DNA from 2 places in the Sinomonas sp. T428B genome. Region 2 is predicted to be linked to the other one. Evidence: predicted binding sites of a transcription regulator. Region 2 holds the regulator's gene; the other holds the start of a gene.
What was found. The regulator HrcA, encoded in region 2, represses chaperone genes, less so after heat shock. The targets are predictions, from matches to a motif close to TTNGCACTCGNNNNNNNCGAGTGCNAA.
Positions count from the first base shown of each region.

Region 1: a site for HrcA is predicted at 2,694-2,720, ahead of ACUYMY_RS12820 (Hsp20/alpha crystallin family protein). Genes of this name have one in related genera too.

Region 1 is NZ_JBRAZR010000001.1:2,772,660-2,779,927, forward strand. Features, by position in the region: gene ACUYMY_RS12810 (CYTH and CHAD domain-containing protein) at 1-954, opposite strand, end outside; gene ppk2 (polyphosphate kinase 2) at 1,097-2,032, shown strand; gene ACUYMY_RS12820 (Hsp20/alpha crystallin family protein) at 2,127-2,612, opposite strand; gene ACUYMY_RS12825 (LVIVD repeat-containing protein) at 2,765-4,693, opposite strand; gene treZ (malto-oligosyltrehalose trehalohydrolase) at 4,895-6,766, opposite strand; gene ACUYMY_RS12835 (alpha-amylase family glycosyl hydrolase) at 6,770-7,268, opposite strand, start outside.
Region 2 is NZ_JBRAZR010000001.1:1,994,154-2,001,421, forward strand. Features, by position in the region: gene ACUYMY_RS09190 (PhoH family protein) at 1-348, opposite strand, end outside; gene ACUYMY_RS09195 (GerMN domain-containing protein) at 669-1,634, shown strand; gene ACUYMY_RS09200 (16S rRNA (uracil(1498)-N(3))-methyltransferase) at 1,674-2,480, opposite strand; gene dnaJ (molecular chaperone DnaJ) at 2,483-3,613, opposite strand; gene hrcA (heat-inducible transcriptional repressor HrcA) at 3,636-4,652, opposite strand; gene ACUYMY_RS09215 (DUF3097 domain-containing protein) at 4,893-5,735, shown strand; gene ACUYMY_RS09220 (DUF4870 domain-containing protein) at 5,831-6,235, shown strand; gene hemW (radical SAM family heme chaperone HemW) at 6,278-7,268, opposite strand, start outside.

The sequences.
Region 1 (7,268 bases), 780 kb from region 2:
GTCCTCTGCGATGGCCTGCGACACGGGCCCGAGGACGAGCTCCCCCGGCTCTTCCCGGACCATCTCGGCGAGGCGTTCACGCATGACCTCGGCGTCCCGGGCCCGGCCGAGGACCTGGCCGAGCCATTTGAGCTCGTCCCGGAGGGCCTTGCCGCGCTCCTTGCCCACGGCCTTGCGGTAGGTGGACAGGGCCGAGCGCAGCCGCCGGGACGCGACCCGCATCTGGTGGACGGAGTCCGGGGCGTCCTCACGCACGAGGGGGTCCAGGTCGAGCAGAATGTCGGCCTGCTCCTGGGCGTAGTCCAGGAAGGCGGAGACGGTCCTGTTCATCGGCCTGCGGCGCCCGCCGTCGAGATCGGACAGGGCGGGGCCGAGCGTCCGGGAGAGGTGACCGAGCCCGTCGTCGGGCCTGGCCCTCGCGAAGGCCTTCGCCAGCTCCTCGCCCAACCCGTCCGGACCGTCGGCAACCTCGATCCGCCACTCCCGCCAGGATTCCGCAGAGCCTTCCGCGCCGAGGGGCTCGCCGCTGAGGTGGTCGTCGCTGACCTCCGCCACGACGCGGCCGGCGCCGTCGAGCAGGGGGGAAGTCCGCCGATTGATGGTCACCCGGGCGACGGGATGCACCGCCCTGCCGCGCAGGTGGGCCTGCGCCGCCTCGGCCAGCGCCGCGGGCGGATCCTCCCCCGCGCCCAGGGGCTCGTGCCGCGACCCCTGCCCGACGTCGTCGGCCGTCTCCAGATGCCAGCCCTCGTCGGCGCTCCCGGTGCGCCGGCAGAGGGCGATTCCCCTGCGCGCCAGGCGCAGATCCTCGGTGTCGAAGTACTCGTCGAGCACGAGCGCCTCGGCCGTCTCGCCGATTCCCGCCACACCCGGCAGCGCCTGCAGCGCCGGGAACCTGTCCGCCGGGGACGCGTCGACGACGGCGGCGACGCCCGCTTCCAGTGCCTTGGCCATGACGCATTCTAGGAGCCTCCAGACAGGGGACCGCCACCCCTGCCGGGCACGTTTTCAGAACACCTCCACGAGCAGGCGTGGCCTGCGCCCGCGTGGGCTACACTGCGGCAACGCTCCGACGCCGCTTCGAAAGGATCCGCCAATGGCAGAGGGTGGGAGGCACGAGTCGGTCGAGCAGCGGTGGTGGGTCCGGGAGAACCTGCGGGAGGCCATTGACCGCCTGGTCGACGAGGGCTATACCGTGCGCGGCGGGCAGGGCGAAGACCCGGAGCTCATCGACCCGGGCGGATCCGCCGTGGAGACGTGGCGGGAGGACTTCCCCTACGAGGACCGGATGACGCGCGAGGAGTACGACCTGGAGAAGTACCGGCTCCAGGTCGAGCTGCTGAAGTTCCAGTACTGGGCCCAGGACAACGGCCAGAGGCACGTCATCGTGTTCGAGGGCCGCGACGCCGCGGGGAAGGGCGGGACGATCAAGCGGTTCACCGAGCACCTGAACCCGCGCTCGGCCAGGGCGGTGGCACTGGGCAAGCCGTCGGACCGTGAGCTGGGCCAGTGGTACTTCCAGCGGTACGTCCAGCACCTTCCCACTGCCGGGGAGATCGTGATGTTCGACCGGTCCTGGTACAACCGGGCCAACGTCGAACGGGTCATGGGCTTCTGCACCGAGCAGGAGTACGAGACCTTCATGGGGCAGGCCCCGGAGTTCGAGAGGATGCTCGTGGACTCCGGCATCCACCTGACCAAGTTCTGGTTCTCGGTCACCAGGCTCGAGCAGCGCACCCGGTTCGCGATCCGGCAGATCGATCCGGTGCGGCGGTGGAAGCTCTCGCCGATGGACCTGGCCTCCCTGGACCGCTGGGAGGACTACACGCGGGCGAAGGAGGCGACGTTCCTGCGCACCGACACCGACCATGCGCCCTGGATCACCGTCAAGTCCAACGACAAGAAGCGGGCACGGCTCAACGCCATGCGCCACTTCCTGAGCCAGATCGAGTACGACGGAAAGGACCCGGACGTGGCCTGCGCTCCGGACCCGCTCATCGTCCAGCGGGCACGCCACACGAGCGGCGACTGACTCGGCGTCGCCCGTCGCCTTCTCAGACAGCCGACGGCCGGCCCCATGAGGGGGCCGGCCATCGAGGGATCCGACCTGGACGGTGGGCAGCCGGTCAGGCTCCGACCTGCCGCTGGCCCTCCTGGCGCTCGCCGAGATCCTTGGGCGCCTTGTCGCGGCCCATCTCGACCTGCATGTTCTCGACGTCGGTCCTGACCTCGATCTTGCGCGGCTTGGCCCGCTCGTGCACGGGGATGGTCACCGCGAGCACGCCGTTGTTGTACGTCGCGGAGATGCTCTCCGTGTCGATGCCCTGGCCGAGGGTGAGCTGGCGCAGGAACGCACCGCCCTCGCGCTCCCGGGCGAGCCACTTGACGCCCTCGTGCCCGCGCAGGGTGCGCACGGCACGGATGGTCAGCAGCTGGCCGTCCACGTCGATGTCGACGGACCCGGGGTCGATGCCGGGCAGGTCGGCGTTGAGGATGTAGTGGTCGTTCTCGAAGTAGAGGTCGATCGGCATGAGCCGGGGCCCGCTGTTGCGCTGGCCAAATAGGGCTCCGGTCAGGCGGTCGAACTCACGAATCGGGTCAAAATCAGCCATGAGGAATCACTCCTTCCTCGCCCCATCGGGGGGTGTTCACTCCTTGTCTGTCGGGTCGGGATCTCTCCCGACGGCAATGTTTTAGCACTCTCACCCCGAGAGTGCCAAGACCCTCCCGCCCCCTGATCAGGGGTCGCGAGGGCCCTCCCCCGTCACGGATCCACGAAGATCCAGAGGCCGCTGTCGCGGTCGCTGCCGAGGATGTACGTCCGGCCGTCCTCGCCGATGAAGGTCTCCACGCCCCAGAAGTCGTTGCCGTGCTGGTCCAGGTAGCCGCCGACCTCGACGAGCTCGCATGTGGCGGTGTCGGCTGGGTTGGAACACTGGATCTGCACGGCGCGGAGCCCGCCAGAGTAGTACGAGAGGTAGGCCAGCGAAGGATCCTGCGGATCGACGGCAACCTCGTGGACGCTCAGGTCCCCATACTTGAGGGCGAAGTCCGGATCGTGGGCCTCGGGGATGGCGAACGTGTCGAGCTCCTGGAGGGTCTTGGCGTCGAACAGGTGGACGTAGCCCCAGCCGTCGAAGATCGAGCCGACCTCGATGCTCTCGCCGACCGTGCCGATGGCCAGGTTCTCGGGATAGGTCCACGGGCCCCCGACCGGGGCGAGCGCGAAGAGCTTGTGGAACGCCTCGTGGGTGGTGCACACGGCCACGATCGCATCGACGAAGGCACCCGAGCCGCAGAAGGGCTGACCACCGGCGGCCTCCCCGGCGTGGTGGTTGACGAACAGCACGGCGTCCCACCCCGCCTGGGCGGCCACATGCGCCTTCTCGCCCGGGAAGCACGCATCCTCGGGCGCGCTCGGATCGCCCACGGGCCCGCGCTGGAGCACGAGGATCTTCTCCTCGCCCGGCTGCAGGCTCTCCACGTAGCCCGAGATGCTCCCCGGCGTCGGCACCGGCGCGGAGGCCGGGCAGCCGTAGCCGCCGTACACGGCGGGCCCGTTGAGCGTCAGGTCGCCCAGGACCGCCGGCGGCTGGCCGCCGGGGACCACGACCGAGCCGTACTCTCCCGCGAACTCGCCCGTGGTGATCTGGAGTGGCCCCGTCCTGTAGGGCGCGAAGTCCTCGTCCGTGCCGATGAAGAAGCGGTTGTCGATGGTGAATTCGGCCTGGTGGGCGTTGCCCTCAGGGGTCAGCGAGACTCCCCGAGCCTCGAAGAGCTGAGGGTCGAGGGCGGCGAAGTCGGTGTCGCCGAGGAAGACGGCGTTGGCGGGATCGGTGACGTCCAGAAGGACGTACCCGCCGTCCCAGTACGAGAGCAGCATGATGAAGCGGCCCTCGATCTGCTTGACGACCATGTCGTGGAGGAAGGAGTCCGTCAGGCCGAGTTCCGGTTGGGCGACGTTGAAGTCGTTGAGGTTGTACTCGGCGGCGAGGCGCGGCCGGTGGGGGTTGGTGATGTCGAGGATGTCCACGTCCGGGAATTCGAGGTTGTCCGTCATCACGACGTACGCGCGCTCCCCCGCGTCCCACGCGAAGGCGCTGTGGATCTCATGAGTGTCACGTGCCCCGGGCTCGCGGTCGCCGAAGTGCTCGGAGAGCTTCTTCGGGTCCCGCGGATCGGTGACGTCCCAGAGGGAGACGCCGCCCTTGGCGTTCTTGCCGCACGGCTCGTTGTTCATGACGAGGATCTCGCCGCTGAAGCTTCCGGTGGTCACCTCGATGACCTGCATGCCCTCACCGGGGCGGGTGTCCTGATGGGACGGGATGAAGCCGATCTGCCGGGCGGCCTCCCGCGGATCCCGGTCGACGCCGGAGATGTCCACGATGTACGCGCCCGCGTCCGGGCTGGTCCGCCCGCCGGTCTCCGGGCCGGCGCAGTCCGGCTCGCCCCAGTTGGCGAGGAAGGCGGTGTTGCCGTCCGGCGAGACGGCCACGTCCGCGATGAGGTCGGGCGTGTTGGTCACGTCGACCTTGTCGACGAAATCGACTTTCCCGAATTCCCCGGCACCGATCAGGTGCCCCTCGTCCATCCCGTGCTGGCCGTCCGGGTGGGCGGCCGCGCCGGGGACTCCGAACAGCGAGAGTGCCACGGCGCTGGCGGCGGCGGCAATTAAAGACCCACGTCGATGCATGGTTGCCCCTAGGCTCAGAGTGAGTTGTCGATTCCCCCGACAGCACACGGTAGGACCGCCACACGCCAAGATCTAGGGACAATCGCCTGTTTAATCCAAGGACTGGAGATGCTGTGGCCCGGGGATTGTCGACCGGCGTGACACACGCCGTAAATCGGCCCTGCGAGCGCCATGTCCTCTCAGCCTCTTGACAGGCTGCTCTCAGCCAGTCGCGAGCACGACGGCGGCGAGCCCGGGCAGGCGCACCTCTGCACCCTCGAGTGCGCACCCCTCGTCCGTCGAGACGGCAATCCTGACCGGGAGCCCCGGGGGCAGGGGCACCGACACGGGGCCCGGGCCGAAGCCCACGCACACCGCAGCGCCCGGGCGGCGCCACGTGATCCAGCGGGCCGCGCCTCCGTCAGAGGCCTCGCCGGGCTCGGCCGTCCCGGAGAGCACCTCCGTCTCGTCGAGCCGGCCGTCCCACAGGCCGGGAAGCTCGGCGCGCACGGCGAGGAGCCGGCGGTAGAGCGCGGTCAGGCGTGCGCCGTTGGGCGTCTCCGCCTCCGCCCAGTCGAGGATCGAGCGCTCGCGCGTGGCCGGGTCCTGCGGGTCGGGCACGAGGGCCGGGTCCCAGCCCATCCGCTCGAACTCCTTGAGCCGGCCCTCCCGGGTGGCCTCGGCGAGCTCGGGCTCGGGGTGCGACGTGAAGAACTGCCACGGGGTCTTCGCCCCGTACTCCTCCCCCATGAAGAGCATGGGCGTGTACGGGCCCGCGAGCGTGAGGACCGCGGCGACCGCGAGGCCGTCGTAGCCCAAGCGCGCGCTGGGCCGGTCCCCGACGGCGCGGTTGCCCACCTGGTCATGATTCTGGCTGCAGACCACGAGCTGCGAGGGGTGCACGCGATCCGGATCGATCGGCCGCCCGTGGCTGCGCCCGCGGAAGCTCGAGTAGGAGCCGTCGTGGTAGAAGCCGCCGCGCAGGACCTTGGGCAGGGCCTCCGGGTCGGCGAAGTCCTCGTAGTAGCCCTCGGTCTCGCCGGTCAGGGCCACGTGGACGGAGTGGTGGTAGTCGTCGCTCCACTGCCCGCCGAGGCCGTACCCGCCGCGGGAGCGCGGGTCGATGAGCCTCGGGTTGTTCATATCCGACTCGGCGACGAGGACCTTCGTGCGGCCGGTGCGGGCCGCGACGTCGTCCGCGAGGTCCTGGAGCTCCTCGAGGAGCGTGCGCGCGCGGCGGTCCACGAAGGCGTGGACGGCGTCGAGGCGGAGCCCGTCGACGCGGTAATCCTCGAGCCACAGGCGCGCGTTGGCGAGGATGAACGCCCGGACCTCGTCCGAGTCGGGCCCGTCGAGGTTGACGGCGTCGCCCCACCCGGTCGCGGCGCCGGGCAGGAGGTAGGGGCCGTACTGCGGGAGGTAGTTCCCGCTCGGGCCGAGGTGGTTGTACACGACGTCCTGGATGACGCCGATCCCCGCCGCGTGCGCGGCGTCGACGAAGCGCTGGTACGCGGCCGGGCCGCCGTAGCCCTCGTGCACTGCGGACCACAGCACCCCGTCGTAGCCCCAGTTGTGCGGGCCGTTGAACGCGTTGACCGGCAGGAGCTCGACGAAGCCGACGCCGAGGTCGGCCAGGTACGGCAGCCGCTCCACCGCGGCGTCGAACGTGCCCCCGCGCGTGAAGGTGCCCACGTGCAGCTCGTAGACCGAGGAGCCCGCGAGCTCGCGGCCGGACCACCGGCCGTCCGCCCACACGTGCGCCCCGGGGTCGAAGCCCGCCGAGAGCTCGTGCACGCCGTCGGGCTGGCGCAGCGAGCGGGGGTCCGGGTAGGGCCCCTCGCCGTCGAGGACGTAGCCGTAGCGCTCCCCCGCCGCGAGCGCCGCGGCCACCCGCCCGGCGTCGTCCGACGGCGGGGCCCACCACGCGCGGTCGCGCGCCTCGAGGGCGAGCCGCTCCTGCTTGGCCCCGGTCCCGAGGACGAGCTCCACCCGGTGGGGCCGGGGGGCCCAGACCCAGCCGAGGGGCTTCGGCTCCCGCGCCGCTCCCGGTTTCGGCTCCACTGCCCTCCGCTCGGCCACGGCTCGCTCAGCCATTGTCTACTCCCCCTCCTCTGGAATCAGGAGCGCCACCGGGAGGGCCCTGAGGACCTCGCCCACGTGGTGCCCGCCGGCCTCGTACCTGGTCTGGGTGAAGGCGTCCCGCATCGGCCGGGACACGTGCACCATGGTCTCGCCCCAGCCCCCGCGGCGCTCGAGCCCGACCGGCAGGCGCGTCGCGAGGGCCATCGCCCCGCGTTCGCCGCGCCGGAACCCGACGAGGTGCTCGGCTGCGGGCCCGTGCGCCTCGACGGCGCCGTAGCCGTTGAACAGCTCGGGGCGGTCGCGGCGCAGCCGGAGGGTCCGCGAGACGACGAGCAGCTTGGCCTCCTGGACGAACGGCCCACGCACGGGGGCGCCGGCGTCGAGGGCCTCGAGCGCGGCGGCGCGGGCGGCGAAGTCGACGCCGCGCCGGTTGTCCGGGTCGCACAGCGAGCGGTCCCAGAACTCGGTGCCCTGGTAGACGTCCGGAACCCCGGGCATCGCGAGCTGCACGAGC
Region 2 (7,268 bases):
GATGACCGTGTTCGCGTCGATCGCGTCGACGTAGTCCTTCTGGTTCGCCGTCTTGGGCCGGATCGTCCGGCCGCGGCTCGAGAGGATGTTGTGCGTGAGCACATCCGAGGGGCTCGTCACCGTCTGGGCCCGCAGCATCGAGACGAGCTGGGCGAGGGACGCCGGAGTGACGGGCGTGCCCGCCTGTGCCATGACGGCGATCTCCTCGAAGAGCCGGCGCAGGTTCGGCGCCTCGGCCGGGGGGCCCACGATGGTGAGCTCGTTCCCCCGCACATGGATCTCCACGGAGGGGAACTGCTCCTCGACGAAGCGCAGCGCCTCGTCGTGCGGGCCCAGGATCTTCACCATCTCCTCGCTCGAGCCGAAGCGCAGCACCTCGGTACGGGATGCGGGGGTCGTGTGCGGGAACTCCGCTGTCACAGGCGGTCTCTCTCCTTGTCGGGGCCGTCGCCCCGGCCGGTCTGGCCGGGCAGGCCTGGTCACATGGTACGCCGGGACGCCTGCCCAGGAGGCGCGAACGTATCAATCCCGCATCACTTGGTGCAGGCGGCCGCCTGCGCGCGGCCGGGGCACCCAGGGCTGTGCCAAGCTGGATGGTGCTGTCGGCTCCCCGGGAGTCTCCGCCCGCGCCGGGCGGCCGGGGCGGGCAGCTGACCTGCGGAGGATCCATGCCGAGTGCAGCATCGCGCGAGCGGGTGCCGGGGCGTCGCCGGGACGGCGCCGCCCGAGCGCTTGCCTGTGCCCTGCTCTCCGTGTGCGCCGCACTCTCTGCCTGCACCGCGGGCGGCACGCCGGAGCCGAGCATAGCGGCTGGGGCGACCCCCGCGGGCTCGACCGACCGCACGACCCAGGCCTCGGTCCCGCTCGAGACGTCCCAGACCTCGGCGAAGAGCCCCGTGTACTGGCTCGGCCGCGCCCGCGACGGGATCTACCTCTACCGCGAGTTCAGGGACGCGGGGACCGAGGACAACCCGGTCACGACCGCGCTCAAGCTCATGATGACGCAGAAGCCGCTCGACCCTGACTACTTCACCCCGTGGCAGCAGCCGCGCAAGCTCGCCGCCTCGATCTCGGGCAAGAACATCATTACCGTCGACGTCTCCTCGGACGCCTTCAACAGCAACGTCGACGAGCGCACGGCCCAGCTGGCCGTCCAGCAGCTCGTCTACACCGCGACGGCGGCCGCGGCCAGCGCGGGCCTCGTCGACACCGAGCAGCCCACCTCCGTCATGCTGCTCGTCGACGGGCGGACGTCGCAGCTGGCCTTCGAGCGGGTCCGTCTTGGGCAGCTCATGCAGCGGGACCCGTCGATGGCCGCGCCCGGATGGATCATCGACCCGCAGGAGAACACGCAGCTCGACGGGCAGCTCAAGGTGTTCGGCCGCGCCGTTCCCGCCGGCACGCCGCTCGCCTGGCAGGTCCTCAAGCGGGATGCCTCCGGCGCCAAGTCCGTCTATCTCAGCGGAAGCATCACGTCCGGACAGGAGCCGGGCAAGCCGGGCGAGTTCACCTTTGCGGTCAACCTCGACGACGGCGAGTACGAGATCCGCATCCTCCCCGCCGAGGATGCCGCGGCGCCCGCGAACGCCGGGAGCAGCGCGTGGGACACCAAGTCATTCCGCATCGGGCCCTGACGCCCGGCGCGACCCGCGATGGGCTGACGCCGCCGGCCGCTACCTTCCCTCGGCCGTGCGCGCCCCGACGGGCCAACGCCCGAGCCGGTCCCCCGCGACGGCCAGGGCCGCCGGCCCAGCCGTGGAGGAGCGCAGGACGTGCGGGCCCAGCAGCGCCATGCGCGCGCCCGCAGCCGTGAACCGCGCGAGCTCGGCGGGGCTGATCCCGCCCTCCGGGCCGACGATGAACAGCACCTCGCCTGTTGCGGTGTCGCCTGCAGCCCTGTCGCCCGTGGCGAGGTCCGCGAGGACCGCCGAGAGCGGCTCGGCCGCCTCCTCGTGCAGGACGACGGCGAGCCTCGCCGCACCGATCCGCTCCGCCAGCGCGGCGCCGTCGTGCGCCCGCTCCACGACCGGCACGCTCGCTCGCCGCGCCTGCTTCGCGGCCGCGAACACGACCGAGCGCCACTTCGCGAGCGACTTCTCGGCGCGCTCGCCCTTCCAGCGGACGATCGAGCGCTCGGCCTGCCAGGGGATCACGGCGTCGACGCCGAGCTCGGTGGCCGTCTCGGCGGCGAGCTCGTCGCGGTCGCCCTTCGCGAGGGCCTGGACGAGGACCAGCCGGTACGGGAGGGCCGGCTCGCGCCCGACCCGCTCGACGGCGACCACGAGCTCGGATCCCACGGCGCTCTCGACGGTGCCCACGGCACGGACGCCGGCGCCGTCGGCCAGGTCCACGCCCTCGCCCGGGGCGAGCCGCTTCACCGTCGCGGCATGCCGGCCCTCGGCGCCGCCGACGGTGACGAGCGTCCCCGGCTCGGCGCCGTCGAGCGCCCCTTCCGGGACGTAGAAGAGCGGGCGGGACATCGTCAGAGGTTGCCGAGCTTGTCGCGCAGCTTGGCGAAGACCCCGCCCGTGCCCACGAGCTTGCCCTCGCCGACCTGCTCGCCGCGCAGCTTGGCGAACTGGCGCAGGAGCTCCTCCTGCTCGGGATCGAGGCGCGTGGGCGTCTCGACGCGGATCTGCACGAGCAGGTCGCCGCGACCGCCGCCGCGAAGGCGGGCGGCGCCGAGGCCAGGCAGGGTGACGACGTCGCCGGACTGGGTGCCCGGGCGCAGCGAGATGGCCTGCTCGCCGTCGAACGTGTCGAGGGTCATCTCGGCGCCGAGGGCGGCCGCCGTCATGGGCACGCTGAGCGTCGCGTGCAGCTGGTCCCCCTCGCGCGTGAACGTGCTGTGGCTCGCCACGCGGATCTCGACGTAGAGGTCGCCCGAGGGGCCGCCGGCCGTGCCGGCCTCGCCCTGGCCCGAGAGCTGGATGCGCGTGCCGGTCGAGACGCCCGCCGGGATCTTGACGGTGAGCGAGCGCCGGCTGCGCACGCGGCCCTCGCCGCCGCACTCGTTGCAGGGGGTCGGGATCTCGGTGCCGAAGCCCTGGCACGAGGGGCACGTGGCCATGGTCATGACCTGGCCCAGGATCGAACGGACGGGCCGCTGGATGTGCCCGCTGCCGTGGCATACGCCGCAGCGCACTGGCTCCGTGCCGGGCTCGCAGCAGGAGCCCTCGCAGCGGCCGCAGAGCACGGCCGTGTCGACCTCGATCTTCTTGTTGACGCCGAACACGGCGTCACGCAGCTCGATCCGGACCGCGATGAGCGCGTCCTGGCCGCGTCGGGTGCGCGAGGCCGGGCCCGCCTGCCCCCCGGCCGCCCCGCCGAAGAACGTCTCGAAGATGTCCTGGAAGGCGAAGCCGGAGCCGTTGTACGCGCCGCCGAACCCGTTGTCGTTGCCGTTCTCGTTGCCCGTCGTGTCGTAGATGCGCCGCTTCTGCGGGTCGGCGAGCACCTCGTAGGCGTGCGTGACGGCCTTGAACCGGTCCGCCGCCTCCTCGCCGGGATTGACGTCGGGGTGGAGCTTGCGGGCCAGCTTCCGGTAGGCCTTCTTGATCTCCTCGGCGCTCGCGTCAGACGGGACGCCCAGGGTTTCGTAGTGGCTGCTCACGGTCTTCTTTCTCTAGCTTCCTCTAGCTTCCGGCCAGGATCTTCGACAGGTAGCGGGCCACGGCCCGCACCGCCGCCATCGTGGCCGGGTAGTCCATGCGGGTCGGGCCCAGCACGCCGATCTTCGGCCCGTCCGTGCGCCCGTAGCCGGTGGCGACCACGGACGTCTCGATGAGCCCGTCGTAGGGGTTCTCGCGGCCGATCGTGACGGTCACGCCGCGCGGGTCGCTCGCCATCTCGGAGAGCAGCCGCAGCAGGACGACCTGCTCCTCGAGGGCCTCGAGGACCGGCGAGATGCTCTGCAGGAAGTCGCTGTTGGACCGGGCCAGGTAGGCGGTGCCCGCCATGACCATGCGGTCCTCGCGGGTCGAGGCGGCCAGGACCGAGAGGCCGCGCACGAGCTCGGCGGCCAGGGGCTGGTCGTGCGGCGGGAGTGCGTCGACGACGGCGCCGAGGGTCGCGTCGAGGTTGACGACCGAGGTCCCGGCGGCGCCCTCGATGAAGCGGTCGCGCAGGTACGAAAGCCGGTCCCGGTCGACCTCCTCGACGACGCTGTGGACGCGCTGCTCGACGGTGCCCGTGTCGGCGATCAGCACGAGCAGCACCTCGTGCGGCGCGAGGGCGACGGCCTCGATGTGGCGCACGCGGGCCCGCCCCAGCTGCGGGTACTGCACGACGGCGACCTGGTTCGTCAGCTGCGACAGGAGCCGGACGGTGCGCTCGAGCACGTCGTCGAGGTCGTCGGCGCCGTCGAGGAGCGTGTGGATCGCCTGCTTCTCCGCCGGGGAGAGCGGGCGCACGGCCGTGAGGTGGTCGACGAAGACGCGGTAGCCCTTGTCGGTGGGCACGCGTCCGGCGCTCGTGTGCGGGGCTACGATGAGCCCCTCGTCCTCGAGGGCGGCCATGTCGTTGCGGATCGTGGCGCTCGAGACGCCGAGCCCGTGGCGCTCCACGAGCGCCTTCGAGCCGACCGGCTCGCGGAAGTGCACGTAGTCTTCCACAATGGCGCGCAGCACTTCGAGCTTGCGCGGCTCGTTCATCCTCTCACCCCTTACGCCGTTCAGCGCCCGGCAATTGTTAGCACTCCCTGAGACCAAGTGCTAAGTCTATTATGCCCGCGGGCGCCCGTCCCGCAGCTGCTGGGGCACACGCCGTCGGCCGCCACGGCGAGGTTCCCGGGCCGCCGGGCCGGAGCCCATAGCATGATCACGCCGCCCGTGCGGGCGGCGCCGCCTGCGCCAGCGCGGCGGGAGCGAGGAAGGCCGGTGCGCGTGGAGCGGATGTCGTACGACTCATGGGGGCCCGCGGACCTCGCGGCGCCCCCGAAGCGCGAGCTGCCCGTTGTGCCGGTCGAGCTCGGCCTCGTGCTCGAGGACGCCGAGAGCGGCTGGGTCGGCGCCGTGATCCGGGTCGAGAAGTCCGGCGGCATGCACGTCATGAGCCTCGAGGACCGCCGGGGTCGCTCGCGCTCGTTCCAGCTCGGCTTCGGTTTCCTGCTCGACGGACGCCCGGTCCGCATCGGCCCGCCGGCGCCCCGCGCCGCTGCCGCCGCGCCGACGCGGACGGCCTCCGGGTCGGTGAGGGTCGAGGGGCTGCGCGCGCAGGTCGCCAAGGCGAGCAGGATCTGGGTCGAGGGCAAGCACGACGCCGAGCTGGTCGAGAAGGTCTGGGGCGACGACCTGCGCGTCGAGGGCATCGTCGTGGAGCCGCTCCACGGCGTCGACGACCTCGCCTCCGCCGTGGCCGAGTTCCGGCCCGGGCCCGAGCGCCGGCTCGGGATCCTCGTGGACCACCTCGTCGAGGGCTCGAAGGAGGCCCGCATCGCCGCCCAGGCCATGTCGGCGCCGGGCGCCGCGGGCAACGTGCTCATCGTCGGCCACCCGTACGTCGACGTGTGGCAGGCGATCAAGCCCTCGACGCTCGGCATCCCGGCGTGGCCCTCGGTGCCCCGCGGCACCGACTGGAAGACCGGCATCCTCGCCGCCTTCGGCTGGCCCCATGCGGGGCCCGAGGACATCGGCCTCGGCTGGCAGAAGCTGCTCGGGGCGGTGCGGACGTACGCGGACCTCGAGCCGGCGCTGCTGGGGCGCGTCGAAGAGGTCATCGACTTCCTGACGGCCTGAGGCCCGGACCTTGGCTATCCTTGGAGTGCCCCGGGGGCCGGAACCCCGGCCTCGGGCACCACGCACCATACGACGCACAGGCAAGGAACTTCCCAGTGGCTGAGTACCCGCAGGACCCGCACAACGGCGAGAGCGACTACCAGGGGGCCCCCGCCCGGGCGCTCCCGCTCACGGCCACGGAGGACCGCCAGTGGGCGACGCTCGCGCACTTCGGCGGGATCCTCGGCTGCGTCCCGGCGCTGCTCATCTACCTCGTCTTCAGGGACCGCGGCCCGTTCACGGCCCAGGAGTCCAAGGAGGCCCTGAACTTCACGCTGCCGCCCACGGCCGCGGCCATCGTCTTCAACGTGCTCGCGCTCATCCCGGTGATCGGGAACGTCTTCGCCGTGCTCGCGACCCTCGTGTGGCTCGGCCTCACGGTGTTCGCCGTCGTGGCGGGCGTGCAGGTCAACCGCGGCCAGCCGTACCGGTACCGCTACAACCTGCGACTCGTCCCGTAGCCCAGGCCCCGGCCGGTCAGTGTTCGGCCGGGGCAGGTCCGGCTAGGGCAGCAGGCGCCGCACCGCGGCGTCGGCGAGGAGCCGGCCGCGCAGGGTGAGCACGAGGCGGCCGCGCACGGCAGCGGGGCCCTCGACGATCCCCTCGGCGATGAGGCCCGCGACGGCGGCCCGGCCCTCCGGCGGGACGTCGGCGACCGGCAGGCCCGAGGCGAGCCGAAGCCCGAGGAGGACGCGCTCGACGCGGCGGGTGTCGGCGTCGAGCGTCTCCCGGCCGGCAGCGGGCGACTCGCCGCGCGCCAGCCGGCCCGCGTAGGCGGTGGGGTGCTTGACATTCCACCAGCGGACCCCGCCGACGTGCGAGTGCGCGCCCGGGCCGATCCCCCACCAGTCCCCGCCGTTCCAGTAGGCGAGGTTGTGCCGGCACGCGTAGCGCATGCCCTCCGGGGTGTCGCCGGCGGCGCCGCGGGCCCAGTTGCTCACCTCGTACCACCCGAAGCCCGCCTCAGCGAGCACGGCGTCGGCGAGCTCGTACTTCTCGGCGTGGTCGTCGTCGTCCGGCTCCGGTACCTCGCCGCGGCGGATCTGGGCCGCGAGCTTCGTGCCGTCCTCGATGATGAGCGCGTAGGCGCTCACGTGGTCCGGCTCGCAGGCGAGGGCCGCGTCGAGGGACGCGCGCCAGTCCGCCATGCTCTCCCCGGGGGTGCCGTAGATGAGGTCGAGGCTCACGTCGAGGCCGGCGTCCCGGGCCCAGCGGACGGCGTCGGGCACCCTGGCCGGGGTGTGCGTGCGGTCCAGGACCTTGAGCACATGCGGGACGGCGGACTGCATGCCGAAGGAGACGCGCGTGAAGCCCGCCTCGGCGAGGGCCTCGAGGGAGGCCGGGGTCACCGAGTCCGGATTCGCCTCGGTCGTGACCTCGGCGCCGGGCTCGAGGCCCCACTCGTCGACGGCGGCGGCGAGGATCGCGGCGAGATCGGCGGCGGGGAGGATCGTCGGGGTGCCGCCACCGAAGAACACGGTGGACATGGGCCGG